Regions from separate parts of the Candidatus Nitrospira allomarina genome, predicted to be linked through region 1. Evidence: riboswitches for the same ligand, from Rfam matches in the RefSeq annotation. Region 1 holds a riboswitch; each other region holds the start of a gene.
What was found. Region 1 has a riboswitch for cyclic di-GMP ahead of PP769_RS04975 (fibronectin type III domain-containing protein). Riboswitches for the same ligand answer to the same signal wherever they lie in the genome.
Positions count from the first base shown of each region.

Region 2: linked by a shared signal. The riboswitch ahead of PP769_RS18595 (fibronectin type III domain-containing protein) and the one ahead of PP769_RS04975 (fibronectin type III domain-containing protein) in region 1 are both predicted to bind cyclic di-GMP.
Region 3: linked by a shared signal. The riboswitch ahead of PP769_RS10935 (response regulator) and the one ahead of PP769_RS04975 (fibronectin type III domain-containing protein) in region 1 are both predicted to bind cyclic di-GMP.
Region 4: linked by a shared signal. The riboswitch ahead of PP769_RS18590 (Ig-like domain-containing protein) and the one ahead of PP769_RS04975 (fibronectin type III domain-containing protein) in region 1 are both predicted to bind cyclic di-GMP.

Region 1 covers NZ_CP116967.1:1,134,699-1,142,745, reverse strand. The annotation lists gene PP769_RS04980 (Ig-like domain-containing protein) at 189-2,207, opposite strand; gene PP769_RS04975 (fibronectin type III domain-containing protein) at 2,131-2,670, opposite strand; cyclic di-GMP riboswitch class I at 2,725-2,801, opposite strand; gene PP769_RS04970 (monovalent cation:proton antiporter family protein) at 3,358-5,355, opposite strand; gene leuD (3-isopropylmalate dehydratase small subunit) at 5,602-6,237, opposite strand; gene leuC (3-isopropylmalate dehydratase large subunit) at 6,307-7,713, opposite strand.
Region 2 covers NZ_CP116967.1:4,263,179-4,271,225, reverse strand. The annotation lists gene PP769_RS18615 (sensor histidine kinase) at 1-1,006, opposite strand, end outside; gene PP769_RS18610 (DUF488 family protein, N3 subclade) at 1,994-2,989, opposite strand; gene PP769_RS18605 (hypothetical protein) at 3,215-3,727, shown strand; gene PP769_RS18600 (cupin domain-containing protein) at 3,972-4,337, opposite strand; gene PP769_RS18595 (fibronectin type III domain-containing protein) at 5,099-6,289, opposite strand; cyclic di-GMP riboswitch class I at 6,357-6,438, opposite strand; gene PP769_RS18590 (Ig-like domain-containing protein) at 7,268-8,047, opposite strand, start outside.
Region 3 covers NZ_CP116967.1:2,459,290-2,467,336, reverse strand. The annotation lists gene PP769_RS10955 (DUF3565 domain-containing protein) at 1-16, shown strand, start outside; gene PP769_RS10950 (response regulator) at 86-1,417, opposite strand; gene PP769_RS10945 (response regulator) at 1,447-1,836, opposite strand; gene PP769_RS10940 (hybrid sensor histidine kinase/response regulator) at 1,868-3,043, opposite strand; gene PP769_RS10935 (response regulator) at 3,030-3,488, opposite strand; cyclic di-GMP riboswitch class I at 3,681-3,772, opposite strand; gene PP769_RS10930 (hypothetical protein) at 4,117-4,722, shown strand; gene PP769_RS10925 (PAS domain S-box protein) at 4,768-7,311, shown strand; gene PP769_RS10920 (response regulator) at 7,253-7,711, shown strand; gene PP769_RS10915 (ATP-binding protein) at 7,708-8,047, shown strand, end outside.
Region 4 covers NZ_CP116967.1:4,254,808-4,262,854, forward strand. The annotation lists gene PP769_RS18565 (hypothetical protein) at 1-8, shown strand, start outside; gene PP769_RS18570 (VOC family protein) at 43-639, opposite strand; partial or broken gene amaB (L-piperidine-6-carboxylate dehydrogenase) at 655-2,176, opposite strand; gene PP769_RS18580 (saccharopine dehydrogenase family protein) at 2,213-3,319, opposite strand; gene PP769_RS18585 (FG-GAP-like repeat-containing protein) at 4,587-5,828, shown strand; cyclic di-GMP riboswitch class I at 6,402-6,483, shown strand; gene PP769_RS18590 (Ig-like domain-containing protein) at 6,551-8,047, shown strand, end outside.

The DNA.
Region 1 (8,047 bases):
GCCCTCTGGTTTGGAATACGAAAAGATCCATTCGCGAAGCTTTCCTTCACCGAAAGCCCAGACGACATCGCATCCCCTTCCAGGACCCACCTGGGATGCAGGGTTTTGATCATGGCCTTCGGCGTCGGATAGATGCGGACAACCAAACAAAAAGCTCAATAGATGGATCGAATTCTTCCAACACAACATCATTGGACCACAGGTTGGACGATGACGGAATACATGCTACCGCCCTCCCCACCGGCATTGCCCCCGAGAGTGATCGTCCCGGCCGGAAAGGCCCGAGCATAGAGGTGGAGGGTCGTATCCGAGGTCACCAGGTTCTTGCCCGTATCGGTAAAGCTGCTCAACCACGACGGTTTTGGCGTGAGCCGCACGTCATAGGCCACCGTGACGGACACCGGTTGATTCACCGTAAAGCGGAGGAAGGACGCCGTTGTGGCCGCTTTATCATTATTGGCTGTTTGGATATACGCCGCGCCCTGCACACTCGTGGGGACCGTGGTAAATGTATAGGCGCGGTCGCGATACACCGTCCCCCCGGCTTTGAGGCCGACGGCAGGCACCCCATACGCTGCCCCACTAGCGACGGTCAGATTGGAAATGCTTAATGGGGGCATGGTTGGAGTGGCAACAGTACTGGTAACGAGCGCTGAGGGTTGAACAATGACGGAATACATACTGCCACTTCCCCCGCTGGCATTGCCGCCGAGAGTGATCGTCCCGGCGGGAAAGGGCCGAGCATAGAGGCGGAGGGTCGCATCCGAGGTCACCAGATTCTTGCCCGTATCGGTAAAGCTGTTCAACCACGACGGTTTTGGCGTGAGCCGCACGTCATAGGCCACCGAGACGGACACCGGTTGATTCACCGTAAAGCGGAGGAAGGCCGCCGTTGTGGCGGCTTTATCATTATTGGCCGTTTGAATATAGGCCGCGCCCTGCACACTCGTGGGAACCGTGGTAAACGTATAGGCGCGGTCGCGATACACCGTCCCTCCCACGCGAAGACCGGCGGCGGACACGCCATACGCTGACCCATTGGCAACGATCAGGCTGGTAATCGCTAATGGGCCCGTGGTTGGATTATCGACAGTGGTAGTAACTGGCGCTGAGGGTTGAATAATGACGGAATACATGCTGCCGCTCCCAACCCCGGCGTTACCCCCGAGAGTGATCGTCCCGGCCGGAAAGGCCCGAGCATAGAGGTGAAGGGTCGTATCCGAGGTCACCAGATTCTTGCCCGTATCGGTAAAGCTGTTCAACCATGACGGTTTCGGCGTGAGCCGCACGTCATAGGCCACCGTGACGGACACGGGTTGATTCACCGTAAAGCGGAGGAAGGCCGCCGTTGTGGCCGCTTTATCATTATTCGCCGTTTGAATATACGCCGCGCCCTGTACACTCGTGGGGACCGTGGTAAACGTATAGGCGCGGTCACGATACACCGTCCCCCCGGCGCGAAGACCGGCGGCGGACACGCCATACGCCGACCCAGTAGCGACGGTCAGGTTGGTAATCGCTAATGAGCCCGTGGTTGGATTGGTTGTGGAAATAGTTGTTGGCGGCGTAGTTGGATTGGCGACGGTTCCGGTAACCGGAGCTGAGCTTGTGGTATTGCCTGCCGCATCGCGGGCAATCGCGGTCAATGTATATTGACCGGAAACCAATCCAGTCGTGTCCCATATTTGCGAGAAAGGGAGTGTCGTATCCTCCGCCCCCAGATTGCTCCCATTGAGTCGGAATTGTACACCCACCACTCCAGTATTATCTGTGGCGATGGCCGATACGGTAACGGTGCCACTCAGGGACGTCCCATTTTGGATGCCACTCAAGGCTACCGTGGGAGGCGTGATATCGGGAGCGGGGCCCTCCGCTGGTTGAACGATAACGGAATACATACTGCCACTCCCCCCACCGGCATTACCCCCGAGAGTGATCGTCCCGGCGGGGAAAGCCCGAGCATAGAGGCGGAAGGTCGTATCCGAGGTCACCAGATTCTTGCCCGTATCGGTAAAGCTGCTCAACCACGACGGTTTTGGCGTGAGCCGCACGTCATAAGCTACCGTGACGGACACTGGTTGATTCACCGTAAAGCGGAGGAAAGCCGCTGCCGTGGCCGCTTTATCATTATTAGCCGTTTGGATATAGGCCGCGCCCTGCACACTCGTAGGGACCGTGGTAAAGGTATAGGCGCGGTCGCGATACACCGTCCCCCCCGGCTTGGAGGCCGACGGCGGCCACCAGGTACGTGGCTCCACTGGCAACGGTCAGATTCGAAATACTGAGCGAGGAGGACGGCGGCGGACTCGAGGAACCGGAAGAGGGGGAGGACGGTGCGATATATTTTTTCACCTCGGGGGAGGGAAGACTTTCATTGCCCGAGGCATCGAAAGCCGTAACCGTAAAATAGTGCGTTTTGTCCGTGGGTAAGTTGGTATATTGATGGGTCGTGATCTTCCCGACCGTCGTGGGAACCCCATAAACCCCGGGGTTGGTTCCTCGATAGATCCGATATCCCGCTAAATTGGCCTCTTGATTGGCGGTCCATTGGAGGGTAGCCGAATCACTGGTGGCGGCTTGTGCCCCCTGCGGGAGAAAAAGGAGGCAACTGCCAAGCATACACCACGCTAGACACCTTTTTAGACGACTCGCCGCACGACCATCGGACATGGGATACCTCCTTCGCACACATACAGAGGCCCCATTCCCGCACGTCTCTCTTTCTTCGGTAACCCGGCTATCAGAAATTCTGACCCGTGGCTTTGCGTCCCCACTTCACAATGGGTTTGCTTTTATCGGAAAGAGGCCACTAGTTTACGTTGTGTTATGCCATCTTCGTTCGAATGATCCAAACTCGCTTTTGAGTGAGGAGACACGTGACCAATTACTTCACGGGCTTTTATCGGTGGATCCCCAAAAGCCTTTAGGCATCAACCAGGCAGGGAAGGTTGGAGAATTCTTCTGGCACTTGGCGTCCAATCATGATCGTTCTTGAACGGCACGTTTGCCAGGTCTTCTTCCTTCTCCTTGAGACGTGCGCAAGGCGTGAAGGCTCAAAGCTTACTTGACGAGGCCCTCTGGTTTGGAATACGAAAAGATCCATTCGCGAAGCTTTCCTTCACCGAAAGCCCAGACGACATCGCATCCCCTTCCAGGACCCACCTGGGATGCAGGGTTTCTCCAGCATGGAGCCCTCATGGCAGGCAAGCCTGATTCCAAGAGCTTTAAAAGATCACCCCAGCGACGTTCTACACCTGAAGAAGATAAGCCATAATCATTGGGTGGAACGATTTTGTAGAGGAATCGACCATACGGGCTTACCCGCCGTCCAAATAGGCCCGGGCAAGACCAAGCCTTTTACATTTTGACATCCACGAGCAAGGCGATGGCCTTACGGATTTGCTCACGCGCACCAAGAAGGACGAGGACATCACCTGGCTCCAGAATCGTTTCGTGAGAAGGATTGGATTGCGTCACGCCATCCCGTGTAATCGCAATCACCGAAGCGCCTGTCCGTCCATGGATATGCAACTGCGTCAATGGTTTCCCCAACGCGGGAGAATCGTTTTCCACCCGACAGGTATCGACTTGCACATCAGCCAATGTCCCAGCACGCAGATGGTGTGCTAACTCAGGGAGCTCCCCTCTCCGGAGTAGGAGATACCCTTCCCGACGAATTTGTTCAACTTTATCTTGAATCCTGTTCTTCGGCGTCTGATAGGTACGCAGAACCAAGGCAAAAATTTCAATTGATGTTTCGAATTCTTCCGGCACGACATCATTGGCTCCTAGTTCTTGAAGGTCCTGCAATTCCTTTAAATATCGTGTTCGTACGACAATATGAAGATTGGGATTCAGTTGTCGTGCTTGTTGAACAATTCGGCGCGCGCCAAAAGGGTCAGAGGTAGCCACCACGAGTACTCGCGCCAATAAGATGCCGGCTTGAGTCAACACTCTGGGATTCGTCCCATCCCCATAGAGCATGGTGCCCCGTCCCTTTTTTTGATCAGCCTGCACGACATCAGGATTGACGTCCAGCACCACAAATGGAATCTCCATATCACTTAAAACCCTGGCAAGATTCCGGCCATTTAAGCCATAACCCACGATAATGACATGGTCTTTGACTTTAATCTTGATACTTTGCCGCACATTGACCTGACGTCGAGGGAACCAATGTTTTAGGCGGTCAAGAGCCTCAGTTCGTCTAGCCAGGCGGGGAGCCCATTGAATCAAAAATGGCGTAATTGTCATGGACAACACCGATACTGCAAGAAATATATTATAGGCATGGGTATTCAATAATCCTTCTCCCTGCCCCACCCGGGCCAGGATAAAGGCAAACTCTCCCACCTGCGCTAATGCCACCCCCGTTAATAATGCAGTAGAAACGGGAACTCCAGCAAGGAATACCGCTCCGGTTCCTGTGAGGAACTTGCCTAACACGACAAGCACCAATAATCCCATCACCAAAATGGGAAATTCCGCGATGACCGAGGGATTCATTAACATCCCCACTGAGACAAAAAATAAACTATTAAAACTATCCCGAAAAGGAATGACTTCGGCCAGTGCCTGATGACTATATTCCGATTCAGAAATCACTAGCCCCGCGATAAATGCGCCTAGAGCCAATGACAATCCCGCGAGGGAAGTCAACCAAGCCGTTCCCAGCCCCAATACAATAATCGACAGGAGAAATAACTCTCGACTTCGAGTCCCCACAATAAGATGAAGAACATGAGGGACAAGAACCCGAGCAGCCAACACGATCAACCCCACAACCAAAACGGATTTCACGAGCGTTTCGACAATGACCCCGGTCTCCCCTTGGGAACCCGTTCCCAGTACCGGAGTCAGTAAAATCATAGCCACAACGGCTAGATCCTGAAAAATAAGAATCGCCATGGTCGCTTGCCCATGCAACGCATCCATTTCTCCTCGATCTCCCAGAATCTTAAGGACAATGGCGGTGCTGCTCAACGACAACAACAGTCCCCAGAAAACCGATTCTTCCCATGATCGACCCAGAAACCAACCCCCAAGTGCTACAACACTCAGCATACTTAAAATTTGCAGGGGACCTCCAACCCATAAGAGCCTTCTGGAAGCCCGTATTCGCGAAAGAGAAGTTTCCAAGCCTATGGTAAATAGCAACAATACCACACCGATTTCGGCGAGAGTTTCGACTTGGTGTAGATCGGAAATGAGGTTCAGGCCGTAAGGCCCCACTAAGGTGCCAGAAACTAAAAATCCCGCAACTGCCGGTAGCCGGAGTTTTTGAAAAACAAAAACAACCAGAACAGAAATAGAAAAAATAATGAGGACATCCCGTAGGATGTGGACTTCACTCATCTTTTGGGGGTGCGGCTCTGGGCAATGACTCCCATGCAGGGTATTTCCAGCAATATACGAGAACAGGATAAAGGAGACGGGGATGATCTCAAGAACCCATCATCCCTCGGATTGAGAATAATGTCCACTCTGCGCTGCGCCCCACTCAACGGACATGGGCCAATGCTAGTTCCGGTAAGATCGTAAGAAGAATCGAGATGGGTCCTTCCAGGCCCATCCCGATTAGTCGAGAAGATCAAGAGACGTTCACAAGCGGTCTGAAGAGGAAAAATCCTGAAAGAGCCAGGGGGCCTCCTGAGCCCTGCGTTTTTCATAAGCGGCAATTGCAGATTCGTGTTGAAGCGTGAGCCCTATTCCGTCTAATCCCTTTAACAAACAATCCTTGCGAAATGGATCCAATGCGAACGAATACGTTTCCCCTTCAGGAAGGGTGACCACCTGCTGAGCCAAGTCGACTGTGATGTGATATTGGTCGGTATGGGCTACCCGGTCAAATAAGGTTTGGATGTGTTCTCCTGGAAGCTCGACGGGAAGAATTCCATTCTGGAAACAATTATTGTAGAAAATATCGGCAAAACTCGGAGCCAGAATACAACGAATGCCATAGTCCAACAAAGCCCATGGAGCATGTTCCCTTGAGGACCCACACCCGAAATTTTCACGGGTCAACAAAATCGTGGCCTCTTGATAGCGCGGTTGGTTGACAAAAAAATCATGATCCGGAGACCCATCCGCACGTCGCCGCCAATCGGCAAACAATCCCTCTTTGAGGCCGGTGCGATGGATCGTTTTCAAATATTGTTTCGGGATGATTTGATCCGTATCGACATTTCCCCGATTTAACGGAGCGACCGTTCCCGTCAATATAGTAAACGCTTGCATATCTATCTCCCGTGTTATGCTAGAGGAAGTAATGGCCATCCTGTAGACAAAAGAATCCCCTCATGAATCTCACAGCTTCCAGTCACGAATATCCACAAAATGTCCTTCAACCGCAGCAGCAGCAGCCATGGCAGGGGAGACTAAGTGCGTCCGTCCGCCTTTACCCTGACGTCCCTCGAAATTTCGATTACTGGTTGAAGCACATCGTTCTCCCGGTGTGAGCACGTCCGCATTCATGGCGAGGCACATACTGCACCCCGGTTCACGCCATTCAAACCCCGCTTCGCGAAAAATCCGATCCAACCCTTCTTCTTCCGCTTGGTGTTTGACTAACCCTGATCCTGGGACCACCATAGCCTTGACACTTGGAGCGACGCGCTTTCCTTTGACATACCGAGCCGCCACCCGCAAGTCCTCAATTCGTGAGTTTGTGCAGGATCCGATGAAGACTCGATCGACCCGGATGTCACATATAGGGATGCCAGCTGGCAACCCCATATACGCTAAGGCCCGTTCTGTGGCCATCCGCAATTTTTCATCCGCAATGGATCCAGGATCGGGCACATGGCCATTCACATCAGTCACCATTCCAGGATTGGTCCCCCAAGTCACTTGAGGAGAAACATCTTCTCCTCGCAGCTCAACAACCTTATCAAACCTGGCTCCAGGGTCGGTTTTCAAATTTAGCCAATCCGACTTGGCCTGTTGAAACAGCGCTCCTTTCGGACTGAGGGGTCGGCTCTTCACGTATGCGACCGTCGATTCGTCTGGACTGACAAGACCAGCGCGCGCTCCCGCTTCAATAGACATGTTACAAAGGGTCATCCGGCCCTCCATTGAAAACGATCGGATCACCGAACCCGTATATTCCACGACAAAACCGTTTCCACCACCAATACCAATTTGCCCGATAATCGCCAGAATCACATCTTTGGAAGAACAATAGTCAGGAAGCCTGCCCTCCACACGAATTTCCATAGTTTTTGGTCGTTTTTGAACCAAGCATTGCGTCGCCAGCACATGCTCGACCTCTGAAGTACCAATACCAAACGCCAAGGCGCCAAACGCTCCATGAGTGGAGGTATGAGAATCTCCACACACAATTGTCATCCCCGGTAGCGTCAACCCTTGTTCAGGTCCGATCACATGAACAATGCCTTGCCGGATATCCTCCATCCCATAATACGTTATTCCAAATTCTTCGCAGTTGCCTTCCAAGGTTGAAATTTGCAAGGCACTCATGGGATCGGCAATACCCTGCGACCGGTCGGTGGTTGGAACATTGTGATCGGGAACAGCAAGCGCCGCGGTTGGACGTCGTGGCCTTCTTCCGGCTAACCGAAGCCCTTCAAAGGCTTGAGGAGAAGTCACTTCATGCACCAAATGTCGGTCAATATATAATAAGGTTGTTCCATCTGGTTCTTCACGAACCACATGTTGATCCCAAATCTTTTCAAACAATGTTTTGCTTGCCATGGAATGTATCCTTCTTTTTGAAAATTTGCGGACTCTAATTATCTACATTCATCCCCTTCTGGCAAGAGCCAGGAAGAGTTTTTTCCAGAGTTGTATTCATCTCCGCCTTTTCTTTGTGGTCTTTTAAGACTTCTGATATACTTTTCCCTGCGACAGGGGACAATCCAACCTTATGGCTCCACCTGCTAACTACTTAGGTGGAAATAAGTGAGTGCCGACAACGATTCATCCAGCCCAGAACCAAATTTAAGTGGTTTCCGGCCAATCGTGAACAACGACCAAACGTCGATACATCCATAAAGCAGCAAAGGTTATCTATTTCCCCTGGAGCGAA
Region 2 (8,047 bases), 1.4 Mb from region 1:
CCGTTGTGGACAAGTCTTCCAGCAGAAAATCCGCATAATTATGAATTGCTCTCAGGGGTGTTCGTAAATCGTGTGAAACGGCATAGTTATAGGCCTCCAGTTCCTGATTCTGGTTGGCTAGTTGTTGATTGAGGCGTTTGAGCTCGGCTTCGTGTTGTTTTCTGGCTGAAATGTCCACGATTGAACTGAGGACCATGAACCCGTCCGGTGTGTTGATGGGGTTGAGTCCGATTTCTACGGGGAACTCAGTCCCGTCTTTGCGGCGGGCAAATAGGTCCCGTCCGGCGCCCATGGCCCGGCTACTTGGATGATGGAAAAAGTCAGCCCGATGTTGGAAATGTTCCTTCTGATATCGTTGCGGGACGAGCATATCGATAGAGTGATCCACTAATTCATGTTGTGCGTACCCAAAGAGGGTTTCGATTAATTTATTGGCAAAGATGACCTTGCCGAGATGATCCACAATCAACATCCCGCTCGGGAAGGCATCAACCAGCACACGAAGCCGACGTTCCTTGTCTTCCAAATCATTTTTGGTCAGTTTCAAATCCTCGAGGAGAACAGACATTGTTTGGTTTTGCTCTTTGAGTTCCTTCGTCTGCAAGCCATATTTGACCTCGAGATCTTCTTTGACCGTCTGGAGTGCCTGTCGGGAAGAGATATTTTTCAAGGTCATATATCCAGTTACCAAAACACAAAGAGTCGATAGGGAGCGATTAATAACGGCTGTTTCATATCCAAGCCTTGAAATAGAGCCCCAATACCCGAGAATAATTAAAAACATTGCGCCGATTATCGCGATTCTTGTAGTCCAGAGATGGTTGAGGGGGAAGGTGGCCACGACAACCAGAATGTACAGACTACCCATTCCGACCCCTAGCGGGGTCAAGCAATCCGCCACGAAGATCCCCAATGCCAGTCCCACAATGAGAGCCTTCTGAAGATGTGGCTGTGGCATTCCGGCTGTGACGGTGGGAATCCCCATGGTTAGAGATTTGAATGACATGTTATTGACTCGCTTTTTCCATTGGTCCATACAATGAATGAGTCATAACAGGAAGACCGGGAGGATTCGATGCACGGGGGAATTTGATTTCAGGGGATGGCGCTATCCGGACTGCCGGAGCTGGATCTGATGGCAGCCTGAACCCTCCGAACATCATCACTGGAGGTAGTCTATGGCGCAGAAATTGGACGAAACGGTTCATGCTCGGCGCACCACATGGCCATAATGTGGAGTCCTCACGCAGGACTCGTTTTGGTCAAAAGATGAATACCAACATCCTTCGACCTTTGGTTAATGATGACTTAAGGAACTGACGAATGCGCACCTGAGAAAAATGATTGTTCTATCAAGCCGATTTTTGAGAAGAATGTTGAATTTGCCGGTACATTGGCAAACCTTCGATCATGATGCTCCCTTCCATAAGCAATAGGATCGAACTTATGACATCTCTCGACATGATAAAAATAAGGCAGGATGAATGGGAATGAAGAATATTTTAAATAATGCGAAATAGTAACGATTTTTTTTATTATTCGCAAGGAACATGCATTCAATCTAAGGAGGTACACTTGCTAAAAGTTTTCTTGGAATCCCGTACATTCGATCTCCTTCCGAAATCGGTAGGGACGTAATTCCGAAGGGTGCATTTGGAAGTCCAACTCCACTGGTCCGTCTGGCCTCTTCCAATAATCATCTAATACCAAAAGGTCTGATTGTTTTTGCGGCGCCATTTCGTGACGAGAAGGGCGAGTGGCGGTGGGGCAGGGATTGAACCCATAATGGTTTACTAATATGTAAACGAAGGCCGTATTGGACCGGAGACGCGTATCTCCGACGTGGTGCCCCATGTCATTGCCACGGATTTGACTTGTTGGTTCGAGATGTTGGCTAAACCGGCCACACAGGCGATTCCGCAACCTGTGAGATCCTCCTGAAGAACCGCTTTCATGTGGTTTGGTCCAAAAGCCATGGAAGGATACAGGCCTCTCATTTACAATGACGGGAGAGATAGGCTTTCAGGGCGACAGCATTATTGTATTTCTCGTTCTTGGCCCCAAAAAGAATCGTCACCGGACTATATCGGGCTCGTTGCCAGAGATCCTCAACGGCCTTGATGTTCTGATCAAGCTCGGTGAAATATCGTGTCTGAAATTCGTGCCAGCGGACCGGGTCATGCCGGAACCAGCTACGCAGTCTTGTTGACGGGGCAAGATCTTTTTGCCACAGATTAACGTGAGCCGCCTCTTTTGAAAGTCCACGTGGCCACAGCCGATCAATGAGAATCCGACATCCGTCATCTGGGGCAGGGGCGTCGTATACTCGTTTGATCCTGATGGTTGAGAGGGCTGCTGTTCGGGAACGGCCCGTTCCTTGAAAAGGGGCCTGCGCGGGATGGTTTGAGGGATGTCGAAAGCAATCCGTGGTATGATCATTGACCAATCCGGCCGCCTGCATGTGTGCGTAGATCACGGTACTCCCCACAAATCTAAATCCACGTTTCTTGAGATCTTTTGAAAGAGCATCGCTTTCGGGCGTCGTGGCCGGGACTTGAGACATGGTGTTCCAATTATTCAGCTTGGGTGCCCCCCCGACAAAATCCCATATATAGTGATCGAAGGTGCCGAACTCCTTCTGCACCTTCAGAAAGGCTTGGGCATTGGTAATGGCGGATTCAATCTTAAGGCGATTTCGGATGATCCCGGTATCTTGAAGCAGTGCCGCCCTTTTTCTGTTATCAAATCTGGCCACTTTCGAGGGATCGAATCCGGCAAACGCCCGGCGGTAGCCTTCCCGGCGTAACAGGATCGTCGACCAGGACAACCCCGCCTGCGCACCTTCCAATGTCAGCATTTCAAAATGACGGTGGTCTGTGTGGACAGGGATCCCCCATTCTTCATCATGATAGGAAATGAAGTAGGGCTTTGTTCCCACCCATCCACAACGGATAGGTTCTTGAGCCTGCAAGCGTGGGGTGCGTCCCATGGAAAAATTCTTGCCTTTTCGGAAGACAGGTGCGTCTGAATCTTCTCTATTAGCTAGAAGATGAAAGAAATGTGAGCATGTGGTGTATGGGCAAGGCTACGAATTTCTGCCCATCCTGTCAACGATATGAGGGATCACATGGATTATGACTGAGCGGTTGTCCGTTTGTCGGATTTTGGAATGCCATGATACAGTATCTTTGTACCTTCACAGAGGAGGGAAATCATGCATTCATGGATTTTACAACGACTGACCAGGTCTATTCGATCAAGAAAGTTGGGCTTATCCGTCTGCATGTGGGGAATCGGGTTGTGGGTATTGATGAATGGTTCGGACGTCATCGCTCAAGCACCCAATGTTCCCTGGGAATGCTCCGAATACACTGGTGAGGCTCAAACCCGATGTATGCATGTGTTGCTGGAGCTTCAACAAAATCACATTACTAAGTTAGAAGCACAACTCAATGCCCAGGAGAGGACTGTGCAAGACCTCAAAAAGAAGGTGGACCGTCAGGAATCGTTCGCCTCTCGTGACGCTCGGGTTTATAAACCAGCCCCGCGATACTCACGGTCTCCTTATGTTCCCCCCTATGCCTACGCGCCATTGCGGCCATTCGGAATCTATCTTCAGCCTCCCTGGACCGCTTCACAATATTATGGATTTGGTTCGGGATATTGGGGACAGCCAGGCCTGTCATTTAATTTCCGATATGGCAGAGGCCATAGGCATAAACATTAATCGGTCTCGACTTTTCCGTTTTGTGTCTAGGGCTTGTGTTATTTCAGAGGGGGTGGGTTTTCGATCAATCTCTTATTCACCAAACTGTCCCTTCTGCACATGGCGAGTGGTGGCACTTCCCAATCCACATTATGGAGTAACGCGTCCCATTTTGCTCTTGCAACATTGGATTTGGGATTATCCAGTCCCTCTTCTTCTGATGCGTCGACTCAATGAAACCGAGCCGGTGTGAATCGGCAAAGATTCACGAGGGATCGCGATGCACGGTCTCCGGGGAAAAGGCCTGGGTACACACCGCGATATACTCAGCTCCCTCAGGGCCAGGGGTGCTGTATCGGACCCATTCATTGCGATAGGCGATGACCGCCTGACCGGCATTCACCTCAATCACCCCTTCTTTGGTTTCCACCCGTAATTGACCGGACAGGACGAGCGTATATTCATCGAATTCCGGTGTCTGGCCGGGCTCTTCCCATCCGGAAGGACTTTGCATTCGCGCTATGCTGATCTGGTCTGTGCCGCTATTGACCCGTCCGATAAATTCATCGATGAGTTTGGGTTTATTCCCTGCAGGTTTAATTCTTGTGGGTTGCTCGATCAGTTTAGCCATACTGTTTGATTGACCTCCTGTTCGTGAATTGAAGGGCGCATGGACCGGGGACCTTCCTCCGTCTAAAATTTTTCCCAGGTTTAATGGCCTGTCATTGGCCTCATTTTTGTTGCACGCTTGAGTGGTTGATATCGTACTTCCCATAAATTTGCCATATGTCCAACGAAACTTCTGTACCCTGGACGAACCAATACAATGATAGGCCGCCCCGGATGGAGAAAACAATGTGAAGTCGTTGGATTTCTATATCAAAAGATGAATTCGCAAAATCACTAACTACCCAATATTTCATCACAAGAAAAACTTTTGAAGTCATTTTACAGGTCAAAACCAAACAGTCCTGGCAGCAAGGAAAAGGGCGGGGTCGCACTTGGAATCGACTATTGTAGACAATTGAAATCTGTCTTTGGATGGAAGGAATTTGTTGGAGTAGGTGTGCCGCGTGGGGGCGCGGCACGAATGAAAATACTAATGGGTGGTTGCCGGATTTTTTCTTAAGGGGGGAAGTAATTTTCCGTGCTATATTCGTGTGCGGTGGCCGTTTGGATGTCCTAACTGTTATTACCCGCCATCTGTGCAGGGACATTCGGTTCTTGACCCCGATTGAAGTCCTTTCTGATATTCCGGACCGGACACCTCATTTTTGAATTTCCCGAAATGCCCATCCGCGACGGCCTACAGTTTTGTTTCTTGACACCCCTAATTTCTCGGATAATTTTTACTCATGCCCGCCATCCAGGGAATGGTGAAGGGTGTGAGAGTCATCTCGTTCGTCTTTGTCTTTTAACATTTCGAGAGTCTTTGCCAGGACCTGCCTGAGAACCCTTCGTGAAATGGGCCTGAACGGTTCTGTTTCCCGTGAGTGTTAATGAACATGTTGCAGTCCCGGTACAGCTGCCGGACCATCCTGAAAATGTCCAACCATTTCTTGGGTTAGGGGTCAAGGTCACGACAGTTTGATTTGGGTAGTTGGTTGAGCAACTTCGTCGTGGGCAATTAATTCCGTCAGGAGTCGAAAGGACGGATCCACTACCGCTGACGAACACTTCCAGTTGGGCCATTACCTGGGGAGTAGTGAACTGCAGGGGGGCCGACCATGCGGATACATTGCCGTTGGCATCCCGAGCCCTCACGGTATAGAAATAGGAAATACCCGGACTGATGGTTTTATCCACAAAGCCAGTGGTGGTGGGTTGCCCGATGACTACATTATTCCGAGCCACATCATATCCCGTCACGCCGACATTATCAGTTGAAGCTGTCCATGAAAAGGCCACTTGGGTGCCTGATGTTGAAGTCAACGTGAGGTTTTGGGGTACCGACGGCGAGATCATATCTTGTGGTGGGACGAGTGGGACCGATACGGAAAGTGGACTTGACGATGCGGATACATTCCCGCCGGCATCCCGGGCTTTGACGGTATAGAGGTAAGTCATGCCCGGACTAATCGTTTTATCCACAAAGGCATTGGTGGTAGATTGCCCGATGGTCACATTGTTCCGGGCCACATCATATCCGGTTACGCCGACATTGTCGGTTGAAGCTGTCCATGAAAAGGCCACTTGGGTGCCTGATGTTGAAGTCAACGTGAGATTTCCAGGGGTTGTCGGTGTAATGATATCGGGAATTTTCACACTCACTTCTTCCGAGGGTAGACTTTCGTTGTTTGTCTGATCATATGCCGTGACTGTAAAATAATAGGTCATTCCCTGCGACAAGTTCTGAAAAACAAAGGAAGGGTTGAGTCCGATATTTTTTGTGGTGTTATAGGACCCCTGGGATGTTCCCATGTACACATTGTATCCCTTTAAATCCGGTTCCGGACTTGCGTCCCAGGTTAGTTGGACCGAAGATGCTGAGAAGGCCGGGCTGCTGAATAATCCGATGAACAGGAATGCAAGGCCTGCAACAGTTCTGGTGGCGAAATTCCAGGGGATCATAGGGCGGACCATAGTCGACTCCTTGTGGTATTCGGACCGAAGTCCTCATCCTCTCCTCCCCCTGCGAATGACGCCTTCCCTCGGTGGCCGGACGATCAGGCTTGGGGACCTGACTCCTGGTTTTGCGACCCTACTTCACAATAGGTGTGCCGTTTCGGGAAGAGGATTTCATGAATTGGCGGACTTTCTTTTGCCGTCTGTTGCTCTGGTTTGTACCCTAGACCTCCAAACGGTCTGCCGAACTATATCGGACCTGTAAAGAAAAACTTTAGGGGTAGCAGCGATAGGGAAGTACAAAAAACTTTTGAGAGAAAAATCTTTAAACCAACTGGAGGAAATTGTGTTTGATGCAAAAATATGAAGCTCTGTGAATGAAGGTGCGATCTCCAGAAGAAAATTGCCTTTTTTTTTCTTTCGGCTGCTAGAGAAATGTTGGATCCCCCAGGGAGAGAATTTCTCCTTCATACCTTCTGGTGGCAATCAGGTATCTCTATTGGCAAAGGAGGAAATACACTCGCACCAATGTTTGCATCCGGGCATCCTATCAAAGGAAAAGGCAGGCCTAGGTGATCGCTCTCTGCTAAATACCGGAATGAGTGCTACGGTTGAGGGAGGATGGATTCCCAATTTTCCATGTCGTGTTTCAAAGAGTAGAAAAAACTTCCGATATCCTCGAATTGGCCGCGTTTGACCTTCAAGGTAGGATAAGAAATCAGCAAAATTCGAGGTAGTCGGGGCAAGGGAGAGAATTTGTGAAGAATGGGCGGGAGGTTTTTTCAGATAAGGTGGGGGTAAGCCTGCTTGGTGTTTGTGAGAGGGTCTAACCTGCTGGTTTGTCCGTACGGCAGTTGCCTTCCGGTTATGATTGACCCGTCGTCTGAGGTTAAGGTCTCGCCTCGTCCTCCCGTGTGGTAATTTTTCAGACGTCCCTTCTTCAGGTTAGGTCCGGGGCCTTATGTCGTTACCATTCTTGTGTTTGTAATATTAGTGCTACTGAATTTCCCAGTCTGTGGAAGTGGCTCCGGGAAAGCCCGTGGATGTGATGGTCAAACCGTTCATCAGCCAAACCGCCACTCCTCCATTGCTGCGATTGCGCCAGATAATATCGGCTTTTCCGTCACCATTCACATCGTTTGCTCCCGACATCTGCCATGTCCGCGACACTGTCCCAGGAAAGCCGGAAGCGGCTATCGCCGTTCCATTCATGAGCCATATGGCGGTATTGCCGTCTGTAGCGTTGCGCCAGACGAGGTCAGCTTTGCCATCGCCATTGGCATCTCCAAGGGCTTGAATTTCCCAAACTGTCGGGGCGCTCCCTGGAAAGCCGGTGGACGTGATGGTCAAGCCGTTCATTAGCCAGATGGCCACTGTGCTGCTGGTGTCATGACGCCAAATGACATCGGCTTTCCCATCCCCATTCACATCGCCCACGCCCGCGATCTGCCACCCTAACGATACACCCGCCGGAAAACCTGTGGAAACAATCGCCGTTCCATTCATGAGCCATATGGCGGTGTGGCCATCAGTGGTGTTGCGCCAGAGGAGGTCGGCTTTGCCGTCACCGTCCATATCCTCGATGGCTTGGATATCCCAACTCGTGGCGACAGCGCCGAGAAAGCCTGTGGAAGTGATGGTCAAGCCGTCCATCAGCCAGATAACTACTGCGCCGCTGATGCTATTGCGCCAGACAAGGTCTGCCTTGGTGTCCCCATTTAGATCGCCCACTCCACTCATCGTCCAGTCCATGGGTAACTGGCCCAGGAGGCCCGA
Region 3 (8,047 bases), 1.3 Mb from region 1:
TGACGAAAAGAATTAATCATCTATCCACCCATCAGGCGGAGGATATCAAATCTGCTGTTGTGATGGCATGGATTGGAGTTTCTCTTCAAACATGAAAAGGCTTTTTTGCCGGCTGTCCCGGGAGGGCTAGCGTAAAGGTTGATCCGTAACCCTCTCCTTTACTCCATACCGAGAGCGTCCCACCCAGGTTTTTGGCGAAAAGCGCACTACCATGAAGTCCCAATCCTGAACTGGTTTTCTTGTCAGTTTCCTCCTGAGAAAAAATGCGGGTGAAACTTTCGGGATTCAAGCCTTTCCCCGTATCTACCACCTGAATCTGGATCCATCCTTCCTCTAGAGGATGATGATTCAGTTTCAAGGTTAACCGGCGTGATCCGAAAGGGATGTGGCTCATGGAACCCATGGCATTGCGGATGAGAACCGTCAGAATTTGCAAGACCTGATATCTATCCACCACTATTTGCGGAAGTTCGCCAAATTCTCTTACGACCTCAATGTGATGTTTCTCAAATCCGGATTTATTGATCAAAAGGGCACACTCCAAAAGATCTTTCGGAAGGGCGGGCTGCAAAACATCAGTGGTTGCAGCCATCTCCTGCTGGGTGGCAATGATCTGTTTTAAGGCAGCGACGAGGGTTACCACCTTATTTATTTCCTTCTGGGCCGTTTCCAAGCCCTCATTCAAATGAGTTCCCAGCTGATGGAGAAATGCCGGTACACGTTGTCCCTTGGCATCCTGACGAATAAAGGTCTCCAGGTCATCAGAATGATTTTCCAGAAGGCGGGCCACGCGTTGGATATCCTGAAAGGGAAGATGATGCAGCTGATCGCCCACCAGCATTGCGGAAACATTGAGACTATTCAATAAATTTCCTACGTTATGCAGAACATTGGCCGCCACCTCACCCATCCCCGCCAGACGGGAGCGCTCGATCAATTGCTGTGTCAGATGCTCCCGTTCTTCTTCCGCCCGTTTCCGCTCTCTGGCATGTCGAATCACCCGTTCGAGAATTCCCGGATTAGTTTCGCCCTTGACCAGGTAATCCGCCGCACCCGATTGAATGGCTTTCAAATCGATTTGTCGATCAGTGGTGCCTGTCAACATCACAATGGGGATACGGCACCCGTATCGAAGAGCCTCCTGAAGCAAATCCAAGCCACTGCGTTGGCCTAAACAAAAGTCCAACAGACAAATGTCATGTTCGTTTTGCTTTAATCTATTCAGTCCTGCATCAAATGAATATGTCCAATCAACGGCAAAATTCATTCCCTGCAGGCTTGCCAACATCGCTTGCGCAATAACGGCATCATCTTCATTGTCATCGACAAGCAACACCCGCACCGATGCATCAACGTGATGGTCGTCAACGTCATATGCGCGAATTTGCTTATTCGTCACGCTCGGAAGTGCCATCATCGCAATCTATAGTCCCCGCCTTTAGAAGTCTATATTGCTAACCGCACGGTCGGATGTTGAATCACGGCGCGCAAGGCTGCTAGTAAATATTCAAAGTCATACGGCTTTTCAAAAAGTGCCGCACCTCCCACTGCAATCGCTGATCGTCGTAAGTCGGCCTGTTTACTCGCCGTTAAAAAAATGATGGGGATCTTCTGGGTTCGATCGGAGTTTTTTAACCGCTCAGCAAGAGATAACCCGTTTCCTCCCGGCAGGGTAATATCGAGCAGAATCGCCTGAGGCAGAAGTTCTGCCGCCTTCTGCATACCCATAATTGCATCGAAAGCGATGGTCACCCTGAAGCCTCTGGACTGTAAACGGACTTCCAGGGCTTTCGAAATACTTTCATCATCCTCAATAATTAACACCGTCTGTTCCACCTTTGCCTACCTCCCTCGGGTTGTTAATCGATCATTTCCGTTCACATTGGAGCGTAAAACTGAAGACACTCCCTCGACCCGGAATACTGCTTGCCACCATGGTACCTCCGTGTAACTTGATGATTTCCCGACAGATAAATAACCCAAGACCTAGTCCCGGGGAACAGGAGGCGATATCATCTTGTATTTGAAATAATCGATCAAAGATATTTTCGAGCTGATCTTTGGGAATACCGATTCCGTTGTCCTGGACAGCCACCCGGACTCTCTCAGGACAACGGCGATCCGCAGAAGCTGTCACAGTCACCTCTCCTCCCGTGGGAGTAAACTTCAGAGCATTGCCGACTAAATTGAGTAATACTTGTTTAATTCGCTGTGAATCTATCTTCACAGTGGAAAGAGAGGAATCGAAATGAGCGGACAACCGGATATTTTTAGATTTCGCCTTTGGACCGAGACAGGTTACGACATCGGTAATTATCGGCTCCAGGATGCACGGCTGAATATGTATCCGTAACTTTCCCGTCTCTAGACGCGTAATATCATAAAGATCATTAATATTGCGATCTAAATGGGCGCAACATTCCTGGATGACGGTGAGATATTCATTTTGAGATGTATTCAAGGATCCGGGAATCTGTTCTAGAAGAATATTGACGAATTCCCATGCAGCCGTGAGCGGTGTTTTCAACTCATGAGCTAATAGATGATAAAACCGCCGGATCTCGGCATTTCTCTTTTCGAGTTCCCTATTGGATAGTTCAAGCTGGCTCTGCCTTAATTTCAATTCATTGGTCAGTTTGGAATTTTCCAATCCGTGACAAATAGCCCGTTCTAGATTTTCGGTTGAAAGAATATGTTTAGGGATATAGTCTATGGCACCGGACTTAATTGCCTCGACCACCAGCGATTCATTCCCTTGGCCTGTCAGCATAATGATCGGCATATGGCAGCCTTTTGCCTGTATTTCTTTGACTAAATCAATCCCGTTTTTCAATCCGAGGTTGTAATCGATCAACCCGATATGATGCTGTTGCTGTTCGAGGGAGGCGCACCCGGCCTCATACGATGGAGCCCAATCCACTATGAGAGGAGGGCCGGAGCTAAATTGCAGAAGACTGCGCGTGATAATGGCATCATCCTCATCATCCTCCACCAGCAGAATTTTAAGAGGAACATCCCCCTGGACACCCTCAACAGCCCGCATAGACCAGTCTCCCGGGGTTTTTCAAAATAAATTGGCCTAAATGTTTTAGGATCTCCACATATTCGGAAAAACTTTCCGGTTTGGAAATATATTCAAGGGCTCCAATCGTTTCGGACTCGGCCATATCCTTCGGCATCTTGGAATCGGAAAACACGACGACGGGAATACTGCATAAGCGGTGATCTGCACGCAGTTCCAGAAGGACCTGTCGTCCATCCATCCGAGGCATATTCAAATCCAGGATGATCAAATCAGGATTCTGAGTGATCTGGAGATTCCGAAATTTTCGGCGACGGTACAGGAAATCCAACACCTCTCTACCATTGTGAACCAGTCGAATATCACACTTTATTCCACTTTCCTCCCACGCTCGACAGGCGATGACACAATCGTCGATGTTGTCTTCAGCGATCAAAATTACCCCAGGGACCGAATGTTTTACCATTGACAACTATCCTCCTTCGCGATGTTATCCATTCTGAGGGAACGGGCGCTTTTCTGATCATCCGTGAGCGGAACGCACCATCGTTTCCTGTACTCATACCCGGCTCCCGTCAGACTGTGACACAACCATGACAAAAAAAACGCCATCTTCCTGCAAAGATTGGCGCAAATCTACCCAAGCGGATTCGTGTAAAGTGGCAACCGGGCGAACCTTCCTAACTGTCAGAGAGAAAAGGTCCCTAGGCTTTGCGTCCCAACCTCACGGGTGGTTTGCGATTTTCACTTTATCATTCCTTATCGGCCCATGACCCCAAACCTTAACCTCAACATTGGCCTGCGACATAGGAGTTGTGGCGTCATGGAGAGGAGGAGACACGTTCTCAAGTCGCACATAAAGATCGAGGGTCCTTTTGAAAATGAGGCTGAGTTTTCAGCTCGGCAAATTGTGCCTTGTTTTTCACGAGGACATCACCGACGTATTGGAATCGCACTGCACTTACACGTCCGCACCTCCTCTGGCATTAACAATAATCCTGAATTATATTGAAAGAGAAACGGACTCCACAAAACACAACTTCGTTTTTGTCAATCCAATAGATCCACTGGAAAAAATCTGGAGGGCAGCCCGGATGTCGCCATTTCTTGAACCGTTGAACAATTTTATGCCGCATGGGATGTGTTTTCTTTGGGATTCCTCGCTGTTGTGGTTACATGTCATTTCAGACAGTCTCATTGCGCTTTCCTATTGTTCAATTCCCCTGGCACTCTGGTATTTCACAAAGATAGGAGGGAAATTGCCCTTCAAACCTATTATCTTTTTGTTTTGTGCGTTCATCTTAGCCTGTGGCATGACACATATGTTCAACATATGGACCATATGGAAACCCGATTATTATCCGGAAGGATTAGGCAAACTTTTTACTGCCGTCATTTCGGTAATTACGGCGATTGCTTTATGGCCACTGGTTTATAAGGCGAGCAAACTGCCAAATTCGTTTCTTTTACAAGAATCCAATCTTTTAATGAAAAAGGAAATCCAGACACATAAAACCATCGAAGCTGTCACCCGATCTCAAAGCGAACACCTTCAGAAAGCCAACAATCAATTGCGCCGACTTAACCTGCATTTGTGCGATCAAGAACTTCGTATGCTTGAACTGAAAAAGGAAATCAACAGGCTTTCACTCGCCACACACCAGCCGCAACCCTATCCCAACATTTCTTTATTGACCTAAAACTTTTCCTTGTATGACTAAGCTGGCAATACGGGGACCATTTGTATGAATGTCATTAAACATACGTCTCTTTTACTAAATCTCAATCTTCAAATAGTGTTTATCGCCCTAATGGCTTTCGCTTTCTTCTGTTTGGATTCAATGACGCATCTGGGAATTGCCGAGGGTGTGCTCTACGTTCTGGTCGTGCTGGCTACCTTACCGAGCCACCATAAGCTTTTTACTATGGGCTCCATATGGGTGTCGACCGTCTTAATTATTGCGGGGTTTTGGACATCTCCTCCCGGTCTTGAGGAGAATTACGCCCTGGTAAACCGGTTACTATCTATTTTGGGCGTGTGGGTTACCGGGTTCATGGTTTTAAGAAATCTCTCCTCAAGCCAAAAGCTTCGATCATTAAAGGATGATCTGGAAAAGCAATTTGAGACGCAGACAGTGGAGTTAAAACAACAGAATGATGCCATGCTGAACCTGCTCGATGACATGGAACGGGTCAAACTCCAATTGGAAGAAAAACAAGCTCGTTTGAATCTCTTTATTGATGCCTTTCCAAGTGGCATGGTTATGGTTGATGAGCAGGGGCAAATTATATTGATTAATGAGATTATCGTGAATCTTTTTGGCTATACAAAAGACGAAATCCTCGGAAATCACATTGAGCATTTACTTCCGGAACGCTTTCGAAACACCCATGTGGCCCATCGAGGGGAGTTTATGAAAAACCCCCATCCCCGGGCCATAGGAACCGGTCGGGACCTGTATGCCAGACGCAAAGACGGCTCCGAGTTTCCTGTGGAAATAGGTCTGAACCCTTTAAAAAGTGGAGATGTGACTTATATCCTGGCTTCACTGGTCGATATCACTGAACGCAAACTTTCCGAGGCCATGTTAGTCCAGCAGACACGCTTACTGGCCTTCGATGCTGCGCTCAGTCATATCATCATCCAGGGAGGAGACCTTCAGTCCATGCTTCAGGCATGTACTCAAGCAATTTGCGACCACCTAAACGCTGCATTTGCCCGCGTATGGTTATTCAGTCCGAATCAGCAGATCCTCGAGTTACAGGCAAGCGCAGGACACTTTCACCATCCTGAAAATCATCATTTGGGTATCCCCGACGGACCATTTCATGCCGCGGGAATTGCAAATCGCAAAAAACCCGAATTGACCATTGCGGTCATCGGTAATCCCCGTTTTCCCCATCAAGACTGGGCTACACAAGAGGGAATAGTGGCCTATGCGGGATATCCCCTGCTCCGTGGCCAGGACGTGTTGGGAGTCATGGATGTATTTTTCAAAGAGCCTGTGCCCGATTCGACGGCCAATACCCTTAAATTGGGAGGCGATCGAATTGCGATGGCCGTTGACCGTTATCAAATCGGGCGTGCGCATCACCAGCTCTCACAACAGAGTGAACGTATTTTGAATTCTGCCGGTGAGGGGATCTATGAAGTGGACAGGGAAGGGCGAAGCACGTTTATTAATCCTGCCGGCGCCAGAATGTTGGGATATCAGCCGGAAGAACTGATCGGCTTACCGATGCATCTGACGGTGCATCACAGCAAACCCGATGGATCTCCCTATCCCATTGAAGACTGTCTGATTCATGCTGCCTTACGCAACGGTTCTGTCCAGAGGGTCGAAGACGAAATAATGTGGCGCAAAGACGGTACAGCATTTCCCGTGGAATATATTAGTACTCCGATTCGGAATGAAAATAATCAACTTTCTGGTGCAGTCGTCATTTTTAATGATATCACCAACCGTAAACAGGCTGAACACATCATCGCGGCAAGAAACCAGGAATTGGTTCGAAGTAATGAAGAACTTGACCAATTCGCGTATATCGCCTCGCACGATCTGAAAGAGCCAATCCGTGGGATCCATAATTTCGCCAAAATCCTGATTGAAGATTACGGCAAAGATTTCAATCAGGATGCGATGAATAAATGTGAAACGTTGATACGTTTATCGATGAGAATGGAGAATTTAGTGGATTCCCTGTTGTATTTCTCCCGCGCCGGCCGGACGGAAATGGGCATGCGTGACACGGATCTTGACGCGACGATCAAAGACATAATGGATTCTTTGGTCGTGCTGTTAACAGAGGAGAATGCGGTCATCGATATACCCAGACCGTTGCCCACCATTAATTGTGATGCTGTTCGGACAGGAGAGATCCTCCTGAATCTCATCACAAATGCCATAAAATACAATGATAAACCGGAAAAACACGTGGAGATTGGGTACCTACAGAGTGAGGAACGCGTATGGGACTCAAGACAGATTCAGCCGGGAATCCCAGTCTTTTACATCAAGGACAACGGCATCGGGATACGAGCCAAACATTACAAAAGCGTATTTCGTATTTTCAAGCGTCTTCATAGTCAAGATAAATATGGAGGCGGAAGCGGCGTGGGATTAACCATTACGAAAAAGTTAATCGAGCGGCATGGAGGAGATATTTGGATTGAATCGACGGTCGGAGAAGGCACAACATTTTATTTTACTCTTGGAGGGGGGAGTCGCCATGATCAATACGCCCAATCAGCCCATTCTACTTGTGGAGGACAGTCCGGAGGATTATGAAGTAGCCACGCGGAGCTTGCGGGCCGCTGGACTGAAAAATCCTATTCAGCGTTGTTCTGACGGGGATGAAGCATTAGATTACCTATACCGGAGAGGCATTTATCAAGATCCACACACATCCTTACCTCCGGGCATCATTCTTCTGGACCTCAATATGCCCGGTACAGACGGACGTGAAGTTCTCCAGGAAATCAAACAAGACCCTCAGTTAAAACTCATACCGATCATTGTGTTATCGACCTCCGCGGATGAAAGGGACATACAGGATTGTTATGCCATGGGGGCAAATAGTTACGTTCCCAAACCCCTCAACTTCGAAGGATTTCTGCAAGCGATGACTCGTTTGAAAGATTTTTGGTTTGAGGTTGTGATCATTCCAAAGGTGACAGAGGAAGTATGAATTTCAATTCCCTCTCTTTGTTGATCGTCGACGATTGTTCCGAGGACCGTGAGTACCTGAGCCGGCTCCTCTCTCATCATCCTCAAACGGCATTCCATATCATGGAAGCCGATTCGGGCATAGAAGGATTGCAGCTCTGCACCCATCACACATTCCACTGCATTTTAGTTGACTATCAGCTCCCCGACGTTGATGGATTGGAATTTCTTGAATCTTTTGCCGAAAGTCACGATCCCAGATTTTTACCCGTTCTCATGCTGACCGGGCAGGGTAATGAGGAAATCGCTTCTGACGCATTGAAGAACGGAGCCAGCGACTATCTGGTGAAAAACAAAA
Region 4 (8,047 bases), 1.4 Mb from region 1:
ACGTGTAGGTCACCCGGTCTTTCCCGTCTTCTTATGCAGCCGTCATCGGGTCACAGTTGATTGCATGAGACTATTGGCTTGCGGCGGAGAAAATCCTTGAAACCCCCGATGACGCTCGGTCAATTCTAAAACTGAAAACGCGTGCCCGTTCACTTGCTCAGGCACAGTAAAAACCTGCCGAAGATCTCCTCCCCGTTCCCCCACAATCTGCCCGGCAAACTTCACCCCTTTGGCGGTCAACCGTTCCATACCGGTTTCAATCTCCGCCACGCGCACGGCAATATGATGCAGGGTGCGATCCCCGAATTGCTTGACCCATCCGGGAATTATACTCGTCTTTCCCCGTTCATCCGCATATGCCTGATCAACAAATAAGGCGGGACATCCGGGTGCCCGGTAGACCTTGGCCCACCAGTCGTCATACTCCAACGTTTCAGAATAGGCATACCCCAATAACAGAAATTCCTCGGCCCGGGGATCAATCGACGACGTGCGCACGGTGATATGATCCACAACCGGAAACAGCCCGATGCCAATCTCCTCCAGCGCATCTTTGACAATCGCCGCCGCATGGTTTTTGGCAGCATATTCGTGAATGTATCGCGTAATCACCTGTTCGAGTTCGGAACGCTGATTCATCACTCTCCTCCCTGGTTAGTCCACCGAAAATGTGATTCCTTGCGCCAGCGGGAGTTCCGTCCCCCAATTAATCGTATTAGTTTGCCGACGCATATACGCTTTCCAGGCATCAGAACCGGCCTCTCGCCCCCCACCCGTTTCTTTCTCTCCACCAAAAGGCGCCTCCAATCTCCGCCCCCGAGGTGCCGATATTCACATTCGCAATCCCACAGTCGCTCCCCTGCCCCGATAGGAATTGTTCGGCATGCCGCACATGTAGGGTAAACAATGAAGACGACAACCCTTGTGGCACTTGATTTTGGAGTGTAATCGCGTCGTCCAATGTGGCATACGGCATGACATACAAAATCGGCGCAAACGTCTCCCGCTGCACCACCTTCCACTGATTCTCAGCACGTACGATCGTCGGCTCGACATAAAACCCGGGCCCCTCGATCACACCCCCGCCATAAAGAATCTGTCCACCATCCTGCACCACTTCCTCAAGAGCAATACGAAATTCTTCCAGAGCCCGCTCATCGATCAGCGGCCCCATCAACACCCCTTCATTCAACGGATTACCCACCCGGACCTGCTGATAGGCCAGAAGCAGACGTTCCACGACCTCCTTATACCGTGTCTCCTGCACAAACAACCGGCGGGTGGTCGTGCATCGTTGCCCGGCAGTGCCCACCGCCCCAAAGACAATGGCAGGTATGGCCAGATCCAAGTCAGCCGTCTCATCGACAATCACGGCATTGTTCCCGCTAAGCTCCAACAGGCTACGCCCCAATCGTTGGCCCACGACTTTCGCAATTTTTTTACCCACGGGCACAGAACCCGTAAACGAAATCAATGGCAAGCGTTCATCAGCCACCATCCTCTGCGCCAATTCAAGCTGGTCGGTAATGAACACGGAAAAAATCCCCGGAGCACCCTGTTCCTCCATCACCTGGTTACAGATATGCTGAACGGCTAAAGCACAGAGGGCGGCCTTGGGGGAAGGTTTCCACACCACTGTATCGCCGGCGATGGCGGCCAGGAAGGCATTCCACGCCCATACGGCAACGGGAAAATTAAAGGCCGTGATCACTCCCACCACGCCGAGTGGATGCCACTGTTCATACATCCGGTGTTGTGGCCGTTCGGAGTGCATCGACAAACCATACAGCATGCGGGATTGCCCTACCGCAAAATCTGCCATATCGATCATCTCCTGCACTTCCCCGTCACCCTCAGCCTTAATCTTTCCTACTTCCATCGACACCAGGGAACCCAACGCATCTTTTTTTGCGCGCAGGGCGTCACCGATCAACCGCACCACCTCTCCGCGCTTCGGAGCGGGAACTTGCCGCCACTCCCGATATGCCCGTTGAGATTCCTGAATGAGGGCGTCGTAATCCGCCCCGGAGCACCGGTTCACTTGGGCCAGAACCTGTCCCGTCGCGGGGTTCACCGAATCCAGCAGACCCTCGGTGGTCGTCGACATCCAACGCCCCTGGCCGGCACACGCGCCGGCATTCACCGCTTTTAACCCCAATTCATGGAAGACATCCATCACGCGCTCCATTTCCTTTGACACACCATAGGCGCATCACGAACACGAATCATCCGGTTGAAAATACCGTCCGAACCGGTTAGCCAGGATTGAGGGCAGATCAAACGTCTCTTGCGTCACAAACCCCCGATACTGACCGGGACGCTCAAAGACAAGGTCCACCACACTGCACATCCCGGCTGCCGTCGTCACCTGAATCGCAGACCACAATCTTTCGGCAATCGTCTGTGGATAAATTTTCTGCACAAAATTTTCTTCATACAGCTCGCCTTTTCGAAGACCCGTCACCGACGTATAAATTAAGACCACATCCTGCAAGGTCTTCGGCACGGCCTTTTCCAAAATACGCTTTAAGGTCTCCCGGTCATCATTCAGTTTGAGGTCATTCATCAACAGATAAATTTTTTCACAATGGCCGGGATAGCGCAGGGTCTTATAATTCATTGTCCGGACCTTGCCCGCATACGTATCCGCCAATGTCCCCAGGCCACCCGAAGTATTAAAGGCCTCGTATAGCAGGCCATCAATGGCAATGGTTTCGTATCCTTCGAGAGGCAGCAACGGCACTTCCCGGCTATTCTCAATCCCATAGCACGTGTTGCCGTATTCATTAATCAAGCCATCCGTCGACCACGTCAGCGAATATTTCAACACATTGCTGGGATTCACCGGTAACGCTCCAACCCGCATTTTCACGATATCCACAGAATCAAACCGTGTCATGAGTTCATGCGCCACAATGCTGATAAATCCCGGCGCCAACCCGCATTGCGGCACAAATGCCGAAGACGCGCCCTCACTTACCTCACGAATCTTCCTTGTAACTTCCACATCTTCGGTTAAATCAAAATAATGCGCCCCACACGCGCGAGCTTGCTCTCCGACCGCCTGGTTGCAAAAATACGGGAGACAGGAAATAATTCCTTCCGGCCCGACAGAATCGATAAAACGACCCAGGGCCGTGGTATCCTGGACATCGACAGATGATACCTGAAAATGGTCATGGGCAATTTCCCCCTTCAGCCTGGCAACCACTTCCGGATCGACATCCCCCAGCACCACTTCGTAGTCTTCACACTCCACCAGCAATGTCGCAATCAGCGATCCGATTTTGCCCCCACCAAGAATACATATTTTACCCATAGACATCCCTTTCTTAAATCTTCCCTTTTTTATCTATTTTACTCCTTTTTGGCAGTCATGGTAGGGGCCTGAGGCTGATTAAAATTTTTTTGTTTCCATAGTCTGTGATTCATGGAAAAACTGGAACAGGTGGTTTTCCCAATATGACATTGACACCTAACACAAACCAAGATAGTGCCATCACATTTCAAACAGAAAAAACACAGCCGGATGCTTTCTACTTTCATCGTATGGTGCGACTATTTCTACCCGTATTGTTTTTTCACGAACCCCTCATTTCCCATGCAGCCGACAACAAGGCGTTGATTATGGAATGAATGCTTTTGAAATAGGTCTTACCCTCAACCCATTTTTCTACCGAAGGGAATACCTTGAACGAGTGTGGAGGAATTCGGCCTATCCCATGGCCGAACGGTTGAATATTCCCATCGGACCTCGAAACATTTCCCCCCCACCCTTCCCAGTTTATTTTTTTGAACGGACTATTATAAAAATTGGAAGAAGCGAAGGACATGAAAATGAAAACAAAAGAATGCTGGGAGGGTGGCTCCTGGGTTATAGCGTGGGGAACCTTCTTTTGCTTTGCAGGTTCCAAAACGATTCAGAGTTTTCGACTGAGGACGTCTGGAATGTAAACATTCCTACTTCGATTCAGACAAAAGGGTACCTGGAGGACAATCCACGATTTTCCGACGATGCCTCACAAATCGAAAAGCTCCCTCTTCAACCGGCTGTCCCCGTTTCTCATCAATTTGTGTCATGTGCCACGGCTATTTAAGTGAGGTGGGAAGACCACAATGGTGTCCAATAGATCCTCGGACGACTGCCAGAAGGTTATCCTGAGAAGGTCGTTCCACAGTCTTTTCTCTACTCAAACTTTGGGATGATCAGCATGAAATTTATTATTTATTGGAGCATAACTACATGTTTTACCCTATATCCTCTGTATGACATCTTGCTCTAAAATTTACCACTTTATTGATCTACTAGCTTTTGAACGGAAAATTGCCCAACAAATCTCGCTTAACTTTTTCAAAAGATAACGCAGCCGATTTAGATGGATGATTAAAGGAAAATACAGGACACCATTCACTGGGAAAATCTATTATTTCATAAAAATTTTTCCGACCTGCATACCTACAGTCGCATTGGATCACAAAGCTAATAGTTAGGTATGCAAATTTGATCTCGTCCAGCTACCCTAAGGAGGGGGTAATACCTATGAAAAGGATTTGGATTTCAATCCGAATACCACAAGGAACAGGGTATGACCCCACAAATAACCTCCCTGAGTTTTGCAGCCAGAATTACAGCTACCCTCGTTTTTTTTCTACATGGAATAATCACTAGCCCCGCCTTCTCTGCTTCTTCCATCCAACTTGCCTGGACCGGGAGTCCGGAATCTGACCTGATGGGATATTATGTATATATGGGAACATCGCAAAGGTCTTACCACATTACGAAAAATGCAGGACTCAACCCATCATATGTTTTCCAAAACCTCCCGGATGGACTCACCTACTATTTTACGGTCACAGCCTATGATCAATCGGGAAACATCAGTGTACCGGCAGAGGAAGTGGCTATTGCCCTTCCCACACAAAACACAAACCCGAATCCTCATAAGAATCAGGACATGAATGGGGATGGAAAGGCCGACCTGGTCTTTCGAAACACGAAAACCGGAGAGGTAGTCCTGTGGCTGCTCAGTGGCTCCAGCGGCACAGCCTCCGGCATTCTGGGCCAATTACCCACCGAATGGGCTTTGAGGGGAACGGGCGATGTGAATGGGGACGGGAAGGCCGATCTCATTTGGCGCAATGACACGAGCGGCGCCGTGGCCATCTGGTTGATAAATGGCTTGACCATCATGTCCACAAGCTTTCTCGGCAGCGCGCCGACGGCTTGGGATATTCAGGCCGTTGGGGATCTCAACGGCGACGGCAAAGCCGATCTCGTCTGGCGCAACATCCTTGATGGCAATACCGCCATTTGGCTCATGAATGAAAGCACAATTGGTTCCGCTGGTTTTCCGGGTGGTGTCTCGTTAGGGTGGCAGATTGCTGCAATGGGCGATGTGAATGGGGACGGGAAGGCCGATATTATTTGGCGCAATGACACGAACGGTGCGGTGGCTGTGTGGTTGATGAATGGCGACACCATCACCTCCACGAGTTTCCCTGGTAGTGCACCGACGGCTTGGGATATTCAAGCCAGCGGGGATCTCAACGGCGATGGCAAAGCCGACCTCGTCTGGCGGAATACTCTTGATGGCAATACCGCCATTTGGCTCATGAATGGATCGGCAATTGCCTCCTCAGGATTCCCAGCCACTGTGCAGACGACATGGCAGATAGCAGGAGCAGAAGATGTGAATGGGGATGGCAAAACAGACGTCATTTGGCGCAACAACAGTGATGGAGCCGTAGCGGTATGGCTGATGAACGGCGCCACCATAGCCTTCACGAACTTTCCCGGTGCTGCTTCTCCGGACTGGGAAATCCAGTAAGCGGAACAAAAAAAATCCCTAGACCACTCCCCTGAATGGCCTCATGGGCCAACATCAACAATCCCATTCAAACAAATTTTCTCCCCGGCTTACCTAGGCCAAATAAATCTCACCCCAATCTGGAAGAATTCTCTCGCCTCCCTCATCTTTTCCGCATACACAACATCCATCAATCTCTCCCTTCCTTGGCACCCAATGATTTCAAGCTCCATGAGAGATTCCCATCGCTCCTCCATCCTGCATAATCATGATTATCGTGATTCGGCCGTTCAGCCAGTTGTACCTTCCCGCTGTTGGCTCGGACATTGGTCTCCAGGAAATTCACGGATTAGCGGGCCCTTGCTCTCTTCCTTTGCTAGGCACGTGTAATTTTCTTTTCTTCTTCCATAATCCTTCTGATCGTTTTTTTTATTTTCTCCGAAGTTCCTCTGCATAGTTTTTCCAACCTTTAATATTTTTGTCTCTAAAGTTTTCCCTTACTTCTCCGAAATGTTCGGCAGACCGTTTGGGGGTATAAAGGACATAATAAGGAGACAGAGGATTAAAAAAATTTGACCAATTCATAAAATCTTCTTCCCGAAACGGCACACCTACTGTGAAGTAGGGTCGCAAAGCCCGGAGTCAGGTCACCACGCCTGACCGTCCGGCTACCGAAGGAAGACATCATTTGCAGGGGGAGGAGAAGATGAGGACTTCGGTCCACATACGACAAGGAGTAGAGTATGATCCGACCAACCACCCCCTTGGGTTTCAAAATCACACATACGGCAGTCCTGCCCCTGCTCCTCTTCGTTTTGCTTGTTAGCCCCGCCTATTCGGCTTCCTCCATCCAGGTAACCTGGGACGCAAATACCGAATCGGATTTAGCAGGATATAAAATTTACAAACGGACCTTACCTTCTCAAGATTTTGGACAACCTATATTTTCAGGAATGCCTGGTAATCCATCCTCCCCCTCAACAACCGTCGCCGGACTCAATGGAGGGACAACCTATGGATTTATAGCGACAGCCTTTGATACAGCCGGAAATGAAAGTGCCCCTACGACAGAAGTACCAATTACTTTCCCCCCAAGCTCGCCGCCGCCACCATCCCCGCCGCCAGCTGACACCACCGCCCCGACGGTCACCCTGACCGCCCCCAGCGCGGGCACCGTCTCCGGCATGGTCATGGTCAGCGCCACCGCCAGTGATAACGTCGGCATCGTGGGGGTGCAATTCCGCCTCCAGGGCGCCAACCTCGGCTCCGAAGATACGAGTAGTCCCTACAGCACGAGCTGGAATACCGCCACCGTGGCCAATGGCACGTACACCCTCACGGCCATCGCCCGCGATGCCGCGGGCAATACGAAAACCTCAGGATCAATTGTGGTCACAGTGAGCAGTAACAGTACGCCGCCCCCACCCTCAGCATTCAGCATTTCAAACCTGGCCGTCGCCAGTGGGCAAACCTATGTCGTGCCCACCTCCGGACTCCAACCCGGGGGCAGGGTGTATATCGACCGCGCCTTTACCTTTACGACCATTCCCGCCGGCCTGCAGGGAGCGGCATATGTCCGAACTGCGAATGATGACAAAGCTGCGACCACGAGCGCTTTCCTCAGCTTTACCGTCAATCAACCCGTCTCCGTGTCGGTCGCCCATGACGTACGCATCACCCCGAAACCCTCGTGGCTGAGCACTTTTACAGACACCGGCACGAGTCTAGGGACGTCGGATACGACCCTCCGCCTATTTGTGCGGTCCTTCCCGGCCGGCACTATTACCCTCGGGGGCAATGCCGGTGATGGATTGAGCATGTATTCTGTCATCGTGAAATCAGAGAGCGGTACTCCTGATGACACCACTGCCCCCACGATCACGCTGACCGCCCCCAGCGCGGGCACCGTCTCCGGCACGGTGACCGTCACGGCCAGTGCCAGCGATAATGTCGGCGTCGTGGGCGTCCAATTCCGCCTCCAGGGCGCCAACCTCGGCCCCGAGGATATAAGCAGTCCCTACAGCATCAGCTGGGATACCACCACCGTGACCAATGGCGCGTATACCCTCTCGGCCAGTGCCCGCGATGCCGCGGGCAATACGAAAACCTCAGGATCAATTGTGGTCACGGTGAGCAATTCAACCACCCCGCCTCCGGATACCACGCCCCCGACGGTCACCCTGTCCGCCCCCAGCACAAGCAGCGTCTCCGGCACGGTGACCGTCACGGCCAGCGCCAAT